DNA from 3 places in the Actinomadura sp. 1N219 genome. Region 1 is predicted to be linked to each of the others. Evidence: predicted binding sites of a transcription regulator. Region 1 holds the regulator's gene; each other region holds the start of a gene.

Region 1 (3,271 bases):
GGGCCGCCGGAGGACGACATCGACTGGGCGGACGTGTCACCGCGCGGCATGTCGAAGTTCCTGGCCCGCGTGCACCGCATCGCCGCCGAGGTCGCGTCCGCCCCGGGCGCGGACCCGGCGTCCGGCGACCCGGCCCTGCGCCGCGCCACCGCCCGGACGGTCCACGAGGCCACCGCCCTGATCGAGACGCAGCGGTTCAACGTGGCCATCGCGCGGGTCATGGAGCTGGTCACCGCGACCCGCAAGGCCATCGACTCCGGCCCCGGCGCCGCCGACCCCGCCGTCCGCGAGGCCGCCGAGGCCATGACGGTCGTGCTGTCGCTGTTCGCGCCCTACACCGCCGACGAGGCGTGGGAGCTGCTGGGACGGACCGCGCCGGTCATCAGCGCCGGCTGGCCGTCCGCCGATCCGGCCCTGCTGGTGGAGGAGTCGGTGACGTGCGTCGTCCAGGTCGCCGGCAAGGTCCGCGACCGGCTGGAGGTGGCGCCGGGAATCGCCGAGGCCGACCTGGAGCGCCTGGCGCTGGCGTCCCCGAAGATCCAGGATGCCCTGTCCGGCGCCGACATCGCCAAGATCATCGTCCGCGCCCCCAAGATCGTCAACATCGTCCCCAAGCGCTGACACCCTCGCCCGTCAGTCCCGCCGTCCGTCAGTCCCGCCGCCCCGGTCCGGTCGTCCGTCAGGCGGTCGTCTATCAGGCCCGTTGCCTGTCAGGCCCGCCGCCCCGGCCCGTCGCCCGGGCACGTCGTCCGTCAGGCCTGCCGTCCGGGCCCGTCGTCCGGGCCCGTCGTCCGTCAAGCCCGTCGTCTGTCAGGCCGGTCGTTTGTCAGGCCCGTCGTCCCGGGTCTGGCGTCCGTCAGGCCCGTCGTTTGTCAGGCCGGTCGTTTGTCAGGCCTGCCGCTCCGGGGCTGGCGGCCGCGAACCCTCTCGACCCGTGCAGAGCGCAGGGCGGCGTTTCAGTAGTGGCACGGCAGGCTTCTGCGACGGTCTGACGGATGTCCGGTTTGGCGGCGCCGCTGGGGGGCGCCTGATTAGCTGAGGGCCGCCTGATTAGCGGAGACGCTCGTCGTCCGGGGCGTTGATCCCTGCGGTCTGCCGACCGGGGTGCCGTTCAGCGGTGAGTGCGCCGGGGTCGTTCGCGGCGACCCGCTGGTGTCCGGTCTGACGGCCCGCCAGAGGCGGGGACGGGGACGGGGACGGGGACGTGCGGAAGCGGCCGTCGTCCGGGCCATGATGTGGCGGAGCGCGTGTCTCGTGCGGGGCGGGCGCGCGGCCCCGGGGTTGCGGGGCCGCGCGGGTGTCACATCTTGCGGAGGACCGCTACGACGCGTCCTAGCACCGTCGCCTCGTCGCCGGGGATCGGCTCGTACGCGGGGTTCTGCGGCTGCAGCCAGATATGGCCGTCCTCCCGGCGCTTGAACGTCTTCACCGTCGCCTCGCCGTCGATCATGGCGGCCACGATGTCGCCCTGCTCGGCCACCGGCTGCTGCCGGACGACGACCCAGTCACCGTCCGCGATCGCGGCGTCGATCATCGAGTCGCCGGTGACCTTCAGCAGGAAGTGGGTGCCCTCGCCGACGAGCTGCTTCGGCAGCGTGAACACGTCCTCGACGGCCTCCTCGGCGAGGATCGGCCCACCTGCGGCGATCCGTCCGACCAGCGGCACGTACGCGGGCGCGGGCTGCGACGACGCGGGCTGCCCTCCGGCGGCCTCGTAGGCCTCCTCGTCAGTCCGCACCGGCGTGGCGCCCGGCACTCGCACCTCGACCGCGCGGGGACGATTGGGGTCGCGGCGCAGGAAACCCTTGCGCTGCAGCGCCCGGAGCTGGTGCGACACGCTGGAGGTGCTGGTCAGCCCGACGGCTTCGCCGATCTCGCGCATCGAGGGCGGGTACCCACGGCGCTGGACCGAGTCGCGGATCACCTCCAGCACCATGCGCTGCCGTTGCGTCAGCCCCGTCTCGTCCATGGGGCCGTCTGGCAGCTCCCGGACCTTGCTCATCGCTCGTCGCCTCCCGGCGCCTCGATCGGTCACTCCTTGTCATGGAACCTATCGCGTCGGAGCCCAATGATCAAACAATTGTTCGAAGTGGTGCTCGCTTTTTGTCGGCGCCTCCTGGTAGAACATCGTACAGGCGTTCGATCGAAAATGTATTCGACGTCGAGGAGGGGAGAGATGTCGGGTTCACCCCAGAGTGACCGGGTCCCGATCCGCCTGACCCGCCGCGGGCGCGTGGTCCTGGTCCTGTTCGCCGCGACCGTCACGCTCATAAGCCTGTGGCTGACGGTGGGGCCCGGTGCCATGGCTGGCGGCCGCGAGGCCCATGACGACCCGTCCAAGCCCGCCAGAACCGTCGTCGTCGAACGTGGCGACACTCTCTGGAACATCGCAGCGGACACCGACCCGGGAAGTGACCCACGCGTCGTCGTCCAACGCATCATTGATCTCAACGGCCTAGGCGGCGATCCCACCGTCCAGCCAGGCCAGGAGCTCCGCCTCCCCGCCCGCTGAACCACCGCCCGCCCGAGACATGTGCCGGAGACGCCGATCGTGACGGGCACGCCTGTTCCCCGACTCGGCAGGTGACCGCCCTGGACCGTCGAACGCACCCTCTGTCCGGGCGCGCGTGGGCGCGCGAGAGCTTGGTCGCCATGGCGCGGCCGGTTTCGAGTGCCGACGACATCGAGCGGCTCGCCTCACCCGCGGAGGCCGTCCTGACGCCGGACGGGGACGCGGGGTGTCGGACGGGTCGCGGAGTGTCGGACGGGTCGCCTCGACCAACATGCCCGACTCGGCGTTGGCCGTCGTGGGATGGGCGGGGTGTGGCGGCGGTGTGCGGCGGCGGGTCTCCTGCCTTCGCCAGGTCGGCCACGGCGTCGGCGGCGAGTGATCGCGGTTCGGGTGGCGGGCCGTGTGCGAATCGGTGGCAGCGCCTATGGGCTGAGGGTGATGTGAGGGGGTGCGTGGCCGCATCGCGGTTTGGTGGCGGGGGCCAAGGAAGCGCGAGCGGTGCGGCGCCTGTGGGTCCTCATCGGGCGGACGGGCTCGTACGTCGGCGGCGGTGGGGATGTGGGGTGTGGCGGTGTCGGGAGCGGGTGATTTGGGGGGTGAGCTTGCGTTCTGTGAGCGACGGCGACTCCGGGTGACGACACGCCCGGGAGGAAATCTTGGAGGACGGAGCTGACCTGGACGTACGCGGCGGATGTGATCCACGAGGCGTGAGATCAGGTTGCGTACGCCTGCGGCGAGTCGTACCGTTGGACCACAACA
Region 2 (3,271 bases), on a different contig from region 1:
CACCGGACGGGTGGTTGCCGCCGAGCGCACGGCAACGGCCGGACGCACGGTAGCGACCGGACGCACCGCAGCGACCACGCGCCGTGACGGTCGGGGAGGGCAGGCTGGCGGGCCGGCGCGCGTCGGCGGGCGTGGGTGGCCGGACCGGGGTCGGTGGACGTGAGTCACCGGCCGGGGTCGGCGTGTGAGTGCCCGCATGGGAGGTGTCGTGCGGGGTACGGGCGGGGTGCCCGGCCGGATGGGCGCCCGGGACGCCGAGCCGGGCGGGCTCGACGCCCGGGCCCGTGGGAGCGGCGGCGCCATCGGGGAAGGTCCGTGCACCGGTCGTGCGGTGCAGGGTAAGGCGCCGCCGCCCTGCATACGAGATCATCGCTCACTCTTCGTCAAGAGTCACCCTTATCGAGGGATTCCTGGTCAGGAATCACCTGCTTTGGTCTTCGGGGTCTTCCGTCCGGCGGGCTTGGCGGCGGCGGTCACCGGAGGGGCGGGGTCGGCGGCGTCCGGGGCGGGCGCGGCGGCGGCGGGCGTGGCCTCCTTGTCGACCTTCGGGCCGATGCCGAGCTTCTCCTTGATCTTCTTCTCGATGCCGTCGGCCAGGTCGGGGTTGGTCTTGAGGAAGTTGCGGGCGTTCTCCTTGCCCTGGCCGAGCTGGTCGCCGTCGTAGGTGTACCAGGCGCCGGACTTGCGGACGAAGCCGTGCTCCACGCCGAGGTCGATCAGGCCGCCCTCGCGGCTGATGCCCTGGCCGTAGAGCAGGTCGAAGTCGGCGAGGCGGAACGGCGGGGCCATCTTGTTCTTGACGACCTTGACGCGGACGCGGTTGCCGACGGCCTCGGTGCCGTCCTTGAGGGTCTCGATGCGGCGGACGTCCAGCCGGACGGAGGCGTAGAACTTCAGCGCCCGCCCGCCGGTGGTGGTCTCCGGCGAGCCGAACATGACGCCGACCTTCTCGCGGAGCTGGTTGATGAAGATGACGGTGGTCTTGGTCTGGTTGATCGCGCCGGTGAGCTTGCGCAGGGCCTGCGACATGAGGCGGGCCTGGAGGCCGACGTGGCTGTCGCCCATCTCGCCCTCGATCTCGGCGCGGGGGACGAGCGCGGCGACGGAGTCGATGACGACGATGTCGATCGCGCCGGAGCGGATCAGCATGTCGGTGATCTCCAGGGCCTGCTCGCCGGTGTCGGGCTGGGAGACGAGCAGGGCGTCGATGTCGACGCCGAGCTTGGTGGCGTACTCGGGGTCGAGCGCGTGCTCGGCGTCGACGAACGCGGCGATGCCGCCCAGCTTCTGGACGCTGGCGACGGAGTGCAGCGCGATGGAGGTCTTGCCGGAGCCTTCGGGGCCGTACACCTCGACGACGCGACCGCGGGGCAGACCTCCGATCCCGAGCGCGATGTCGAGGGCGATCGCGCCGGTGGGGATCACTTCGACGGGCGCCCGGGCCTCCTCGCCCATCCGCATGACGGAGCCCTTGCCGAACTGCCGCTCGATCTGGGCGAGTGCGGTCTCGAGAGCCTTCTCCCGGTCGTTCGCTGCCATGTGAGATGTCCTTCTCGTCGTGACTGTCGGCTCTCGGCCGCTGCTTGCGATGTCGACGGCGACGTTACGGCGGGCCTCCGACACTTTCGAGACTCCGGTGGAATTGTGGATGACGCCGTATCCCCGCACTACCATACCGAACATCAGTTCGACCGTCGTCCGATACGCCGATTCGGGCGGAATCTCCGTGCGCTCCACGGTTCTGACCCCGTACGCTGGCGCCGTCCACGGAGGGTTCCCATCATGACGCTGACCGTTCTCTTCTGCGTCGATCCGCTCCACCCTCGGCGCGTTGACCCCCATTTCTCCCGCGAGGCGGCGGCCGTCCGCGACCACTACGGCGAGATCGCCCTGATCGACCATGACGCTCTGCGGCGCGGCGACGTGGACGACGCGGTGCGCGCGGTGCCGTCCGATCTGGGTCCCGTCTGGTATCGCGGCTGGATGCTCACAGGCGACGAGTACGCCGCGGTGTCCGCGTTGCTGAAGCAGCGGGGGACGATGCTGCTCACGCATCCGGACGACTACCGGCGGGCGCATGAACTGCCTGGGTGGCACGACACGTTCGCAGGGCTGACGCCGCAGAGTGTGTGGCGGCCCCTCGGCGTCGGTCAGGACCCTGGCGATCTCAGCGAACTGGGTGAGCTCGTCAAGCCGTTGAGGGGCGGGCCCGGCGTCGTCAAGGACTACGTGAAGTCGTGCAAGCACGAGTGGGAGGAAGCGTGCTTCGTCCCCGATGTGAAGAATCTCGCCCAGCTTCATAACGTCGCGTCCAAGATGGTGGCGTTGCGGGACGACCATTTGGCGGGCGGTCTCGTCGTACGCGAGTTCGAGGAGTACGACGGCGAGGGTGAGGCGCGCGTGTGGTGGGTGGACGGCGAGCCCGCCCTGGTGGGGCCGCACCCAGACAGCCCCGGCATGGAACCCGATCCTGTGTTGGACGCGGTCGCTCCGGCCGTGCGCGCCCTGGGCTGCCGGTTCATCACGACAGATCTCGCTCGTCGGACGGACGGCGCGTGGCGTGTCGTGGAGGTCGGCGACGGCCAGGTCAGCGATCTGCCGTCGTCCGTGGACGCGATGGACCTCTACGCGCACCTGCCCGTCCCCGACTGACCACCCCCGGGGGCGCGGCTACTGCAGTCTCGAGGGGACGTTGAACGTCGCGACGACGGCGTGCCAGACCCTCTTGGCGGGTTCGCCGTCGGCGAGGGCCTGTTCGATGGTGCGGCCGTCCAGTTCGGCCATCACGTAGTCCTTGGCGACGCTTTCGGCGTAGGCCTCGCCGAACTGCTGCCGCATCCGATCCCAGAACACTGTGAGCCGCACCTGTCCACGCTATCCGACTGAACCGTCCTGCAAGGACTGCCTGACCTCGCCGGGGACCGCAGGCTGAGCACCCTGGCGGTACTGGCGGTGAAGCCCTGTCAGGTAGCGCTCGACTGCTTCGATGACGCGGGCCGTCCGGTAGGAGGGGAAGACGTCGAACGCGTGCTGCGCGCCCTTCATCTCGGCGTAGATGACGGGTGCCTCGGAGACGTCCCGTAGCCGTTCGACGAATCGGCGTGCCTCGACCACAGGGATGAGCGAGTCACGGCTTCCGTGGATGACGAAGAAGGGCGGCGCGTCCTCGCGCAGGTACGTGACCGGGGACGCCTTGGCGTACACGTCATGGTTCTCTGCGAACGGCAGTTTGACCACAATTCGCTCCAGGAGTGGCGTCGCGCCCATGGGG
Region 3 (3,271 bases), on a different contig from region 1:
CGCCGGGGCGCCCCCGGTGATCCTCAGCAGTTCCTCGTACGACGTGGGGAAAACGGTGTGCGGATGCCCGCCCGCGGCCCAGACCTGGTCGTACTTGTCCAGCCAGACGTCCACGAGCGTACGGATCGGCGCCGGATGCCCCAGCGGCGCCACACCCCCGATCGGCTGCCCGGTCGCCTCCCGGACGAACTCCGGCGTCGCCCGCCTCACCTTCGCCGCCCCCACCAGCGCCGCGATCTTCACCGTGTCGACCCGGTGCGCGCCGCTCGTCATCACCAGCAGCGGCGCCCCGTCCGCGTCGAACACCAGGCTGTTGGCGATCGCGCCCACCTCGCAGCCGAGCTGGTCGGCCGCCGCCTGCGCCGTCGGCGCGGACTCGGGCAGCTCCACGACGGCCCCCGCCGCTCCCCGGTCGAGCAGCGCCTTTGCCACGATTTCGGTATTCGGATGCATGGGTAGCACTTTAAGGTCAGCTCATGCGAGGGAGACCGATCGACGTGCGGACGAGCGCGGTTTTGCTGACCGCAGCCCTTTTCCTGACGGCCTGCAACGGGACGAACGAGGCGGCCGGCCCGCCGACGACGCCGGTCGCCAAACCGACGACGCCCGCGCCGCCCGCCACGCCGACGCCCACGCCCACGCAACGCAAGCTGAAGCCGGGCGCGAAGGGCGACGACGTCAAGGCACTCCAGCGCCGCCTTAAGGAACTGCGCTACGACCCAGGCAAAGCGGACGGGAAGTACGGGACGTCCACCCAACTGGCCGTGTGGGCGTTCCAGGCAGTGAACCGCACGAAGCAGAAGGGCACGCTCGACAAGTCGTTCTGGGAGGCCCTGGCCAACCCCTCGCAACCGCGGCCGATGGCCAAGAAGCGCGAGAAGGACCGCGTCGACGTCGACCTGAAACGCCAGTACCTCGTCCTTTACAAGGACGGGCAGCCGCGTCTCATCACGCACATCTCGTCAGGCTCCGGTGAGTACTACTGCGCCAAGGACCGCGGCGCCAAGGTCCCCCGCTGCCGCTACGCCAGCACGGGCACGGGCGACTTCCGTACGGGACGCCGCGCCTCCGGCTGGGAGACCTCGCCGCTGGGCCGCCTCTACAACCCGATCTACTTCAACGGCGGCATCGCCTTCCACGGCGCCCTGGACGTGCCCAGATACCCCGCCTCGCACGGCTGCGTCCGCCTGCCGATGCACATCGCCGAGTACTTCCCGGACCTCCTCGGGACGGACGTCCCCGTCCATGTCAGGCGGCCCGGCTGATCATCGTCGCACCCCTCTGACCTGCGGGATGCGACACCCATTCGAACACGTTGACGAATCGGCGTCAGGGCGGTTTACTGGGTTGTGCGTCGAACTTATGTTCGACGTGGTGCGGGACTCGCGGCCCGTGCCAGGGCGACGTCCCCGCCGGAGCGCAGCTCCGGCGGGACGGACGGCCGGGCGGAGTGAGGGGAAGCTCTCCGCCCGGCCGGCCCGAGCCCGGAAGGAGGCAGAAATGTCCGGAACGATGACCGCACGCGGCGTCCACGCCGCCGCCCAGTCCGTCCCACCGCCGAGCCCGCGCCGCCGTCCGATGCCCGCACCACGCCCGGCGCACACGGCCGCCGGCCAGCTCCACGCCGCCCGCATGGGCCTCGCCGAAGCGGCCGAGGCCACCTCGCCCGCCGTCCGCTACGTGTGCGCCCACCTGGCCGCGCTGCGCGCCGCGGCCGCGGTCCTGGCGTCCAAGGAACCCCTGGAGACCCACCGGCGCGGCCGTCCGCGCAGCGTCTGGGTCCTGCTCCCGGAGGCCGAGCCCGCCCTGCGCGAATGGGCCGCCTTCTTCGCCGCCGGCGCCGACAAGCGCGCCGCCGCCGAGGCCGGCCTGCCCCGCGCCGTCACGCCGCGCGAGGCCGAGGAACTCCTGCACGACGCCGACGTCTTCGTCACCCTCGTCGAGGACACCCTTGGCGTCACCAGCCAGCCGACCCTGCCCATCCCCGAAGCCAGCTGACCCCCTCCCGAGGCCGTCCCCCTCCCCGGGACCGCCTCCCGGTGGCCGGGGCCGCCAACCGGCCGCCCCGGCCACCGCCAACCCCAGCCGATCGCGCCGGCGGCGGCCGCACCTCCCCCCGAGCCGGCCCCACCGGCGCGATCCCCACCCCCTCCGCCCACCGCCAGGCGGCGGCGGCTTCGCCATGCGCGCGGCAATACGCCGACCGCCCGCACGCTCGCGCGCGCCGACCCGGGCCCTCGCGCCAGCCCGGGCCCCTCGTCACGGTCCGGCTTCTCGTCACGACCAGGCCCTCGTGCTGGCCCGGCCCCTCGTGCTGGCCCGGCCCCTCGTGCCGGCCCGGCCCCTCGTGCTGGCCCGGGCCCTCGTGCTGGCCCGGGCCCTCGTGCTGGCCCGGGCCCTCGTGCCGACCCGGCCCTCGTGCCGACCCGGCCCCTCGTGCTGGCCCGGCCCCTCGTGCCGACCCGGGCCCTCGTGCTGGCCCGGGCCCTCGTGCTGGCCCGGCTTCTCGTCACGGCTAGGCCCTCGTCACGGCCCGGCCCCCTCCTCACGGCGTGGTTCTTCGACGCTCCGGCCGATATCGCTGGTCGCGGAAGTTGTTCCTCAAGGTCGTGCGGGGGATGGTGGGTGGTGCCCTGGTGCCTGGTGCAGCGTCTGTGGCGGCTATCAGGGGGCCGGGGGAGCCGGGCGGGGTGGGGGTGTCGTATTCATAGAACCTGCCGACATGTGAGGAGTCGCCGTGCACGACCGAGATGTGCTCTACATCGGTGGAGAGTGGACGAGTCCGAGCGGCAGCGGGGTCATCGCCGTCGAGAACCCCGCGACCGAGGAGACCTTCGGGACCGTGCCAGAAGGGACGGCGGAGGACGTCGACCGGGCCGTCAGGGCCGCGCGGGACGCGTTGCCGGCGTGGTCGGCGACGTCCTGGAAGGAGCGTTCGGAGTATCTCGGACGGCTGCACGACGCCCTCGCGAGCCGCGAGGACGAGATCGCGCGGACGATCGCGAGCGAGGTCGGCACGCCGATGCGGATCGCGTCCCGCATCCAGGCGAAGCTGCCGCAGACGGTCGTCGCCGGATACGCCGAGCTGATCGCCGGTGGCGTGCCGGACGAGCGCGTCGGGAACTCGCTGGTGGTGCGGGAGCCCGCGGGCGTCGTCGGCGCGATCACGCCGTGGAACTACCCGCTGCACCAGATCACGTGCAAGCTCGCGCCCGCGCTCGCGGCCGGGTGCACGATCGTGATCAAGCCGAGCGAGCTCGCGCCGCTGGTC

Evidence for each region. Region 1 encodes LexA, which represses DNA repair genes until DNA is damaged. Its sites were predicted from a motif close to TCGAACANNTGTTCGA; they were not measured.
Region 2: a site for LexA is predicted at 1,676-1,691, ahead of recA (recombinase RecA). Genes of this name have one in related genera too.
Region 3: a site for LexA is predicted at 1,355-1,370, ahead of ACH35V_RS09090 (SAV_6107 family HEPN domain-containing protein). Genes of this name have one in related genera too.

Annotation. Positions count from the first base shown of each region.
Region 1 covers NZ_JBIRAY010000008.1:31,916-35,186, forward strand. The annotation lists gene leuS (leucine--tRNA ligase) at 1-621, shown strand, start outside; gene lexA (transcriptional repressor LexA) at 1,301-2,002, opposite strand; gene ACH35V_RS23780 (LysM peptidoglycan-binding domain-containing protein) at 2,177-2,512, shown strand.
Region 2 covers NZ_JBIRAY010000002.1:402,336-405,606, forward strand. The annotation lists gene recA (recombinase RecA) at 415-1,539, opposite strand; gene ACH35V_RS10615 (ATP-grasp domain-containing protein) at 1,783-2,652, shown strand; gene ACH35V_RS10620 (DUF3046 domain-containing protein) at 2,671-2,865, opposite strand; gene ACH35V_RS10625 (alpha/beta hydrolase fold domain-containing protein) at 2,875-3,271, opposite strand, start outside.
Region 3 covers NZ_JBIRAY010000002.1:70,481-73,751, reverse strand. The annotation lists gene ACH35V_RS09100 (YbaK/EbsC family protein) at 1-453, opposite strand, end outside; gene ACH35V_RS09095 (peptidoglycan-binding protein) at 477-1,265, shown strand; gene ACH35V_RS09090 (SAV_6107 family HEPN domain-containing protein) at 1,501-1,998, shown strand; gene ACH35V_RS09085 (aldehyde dehydrogenase family protein) at 2,738-3,271, shown strand, end outside.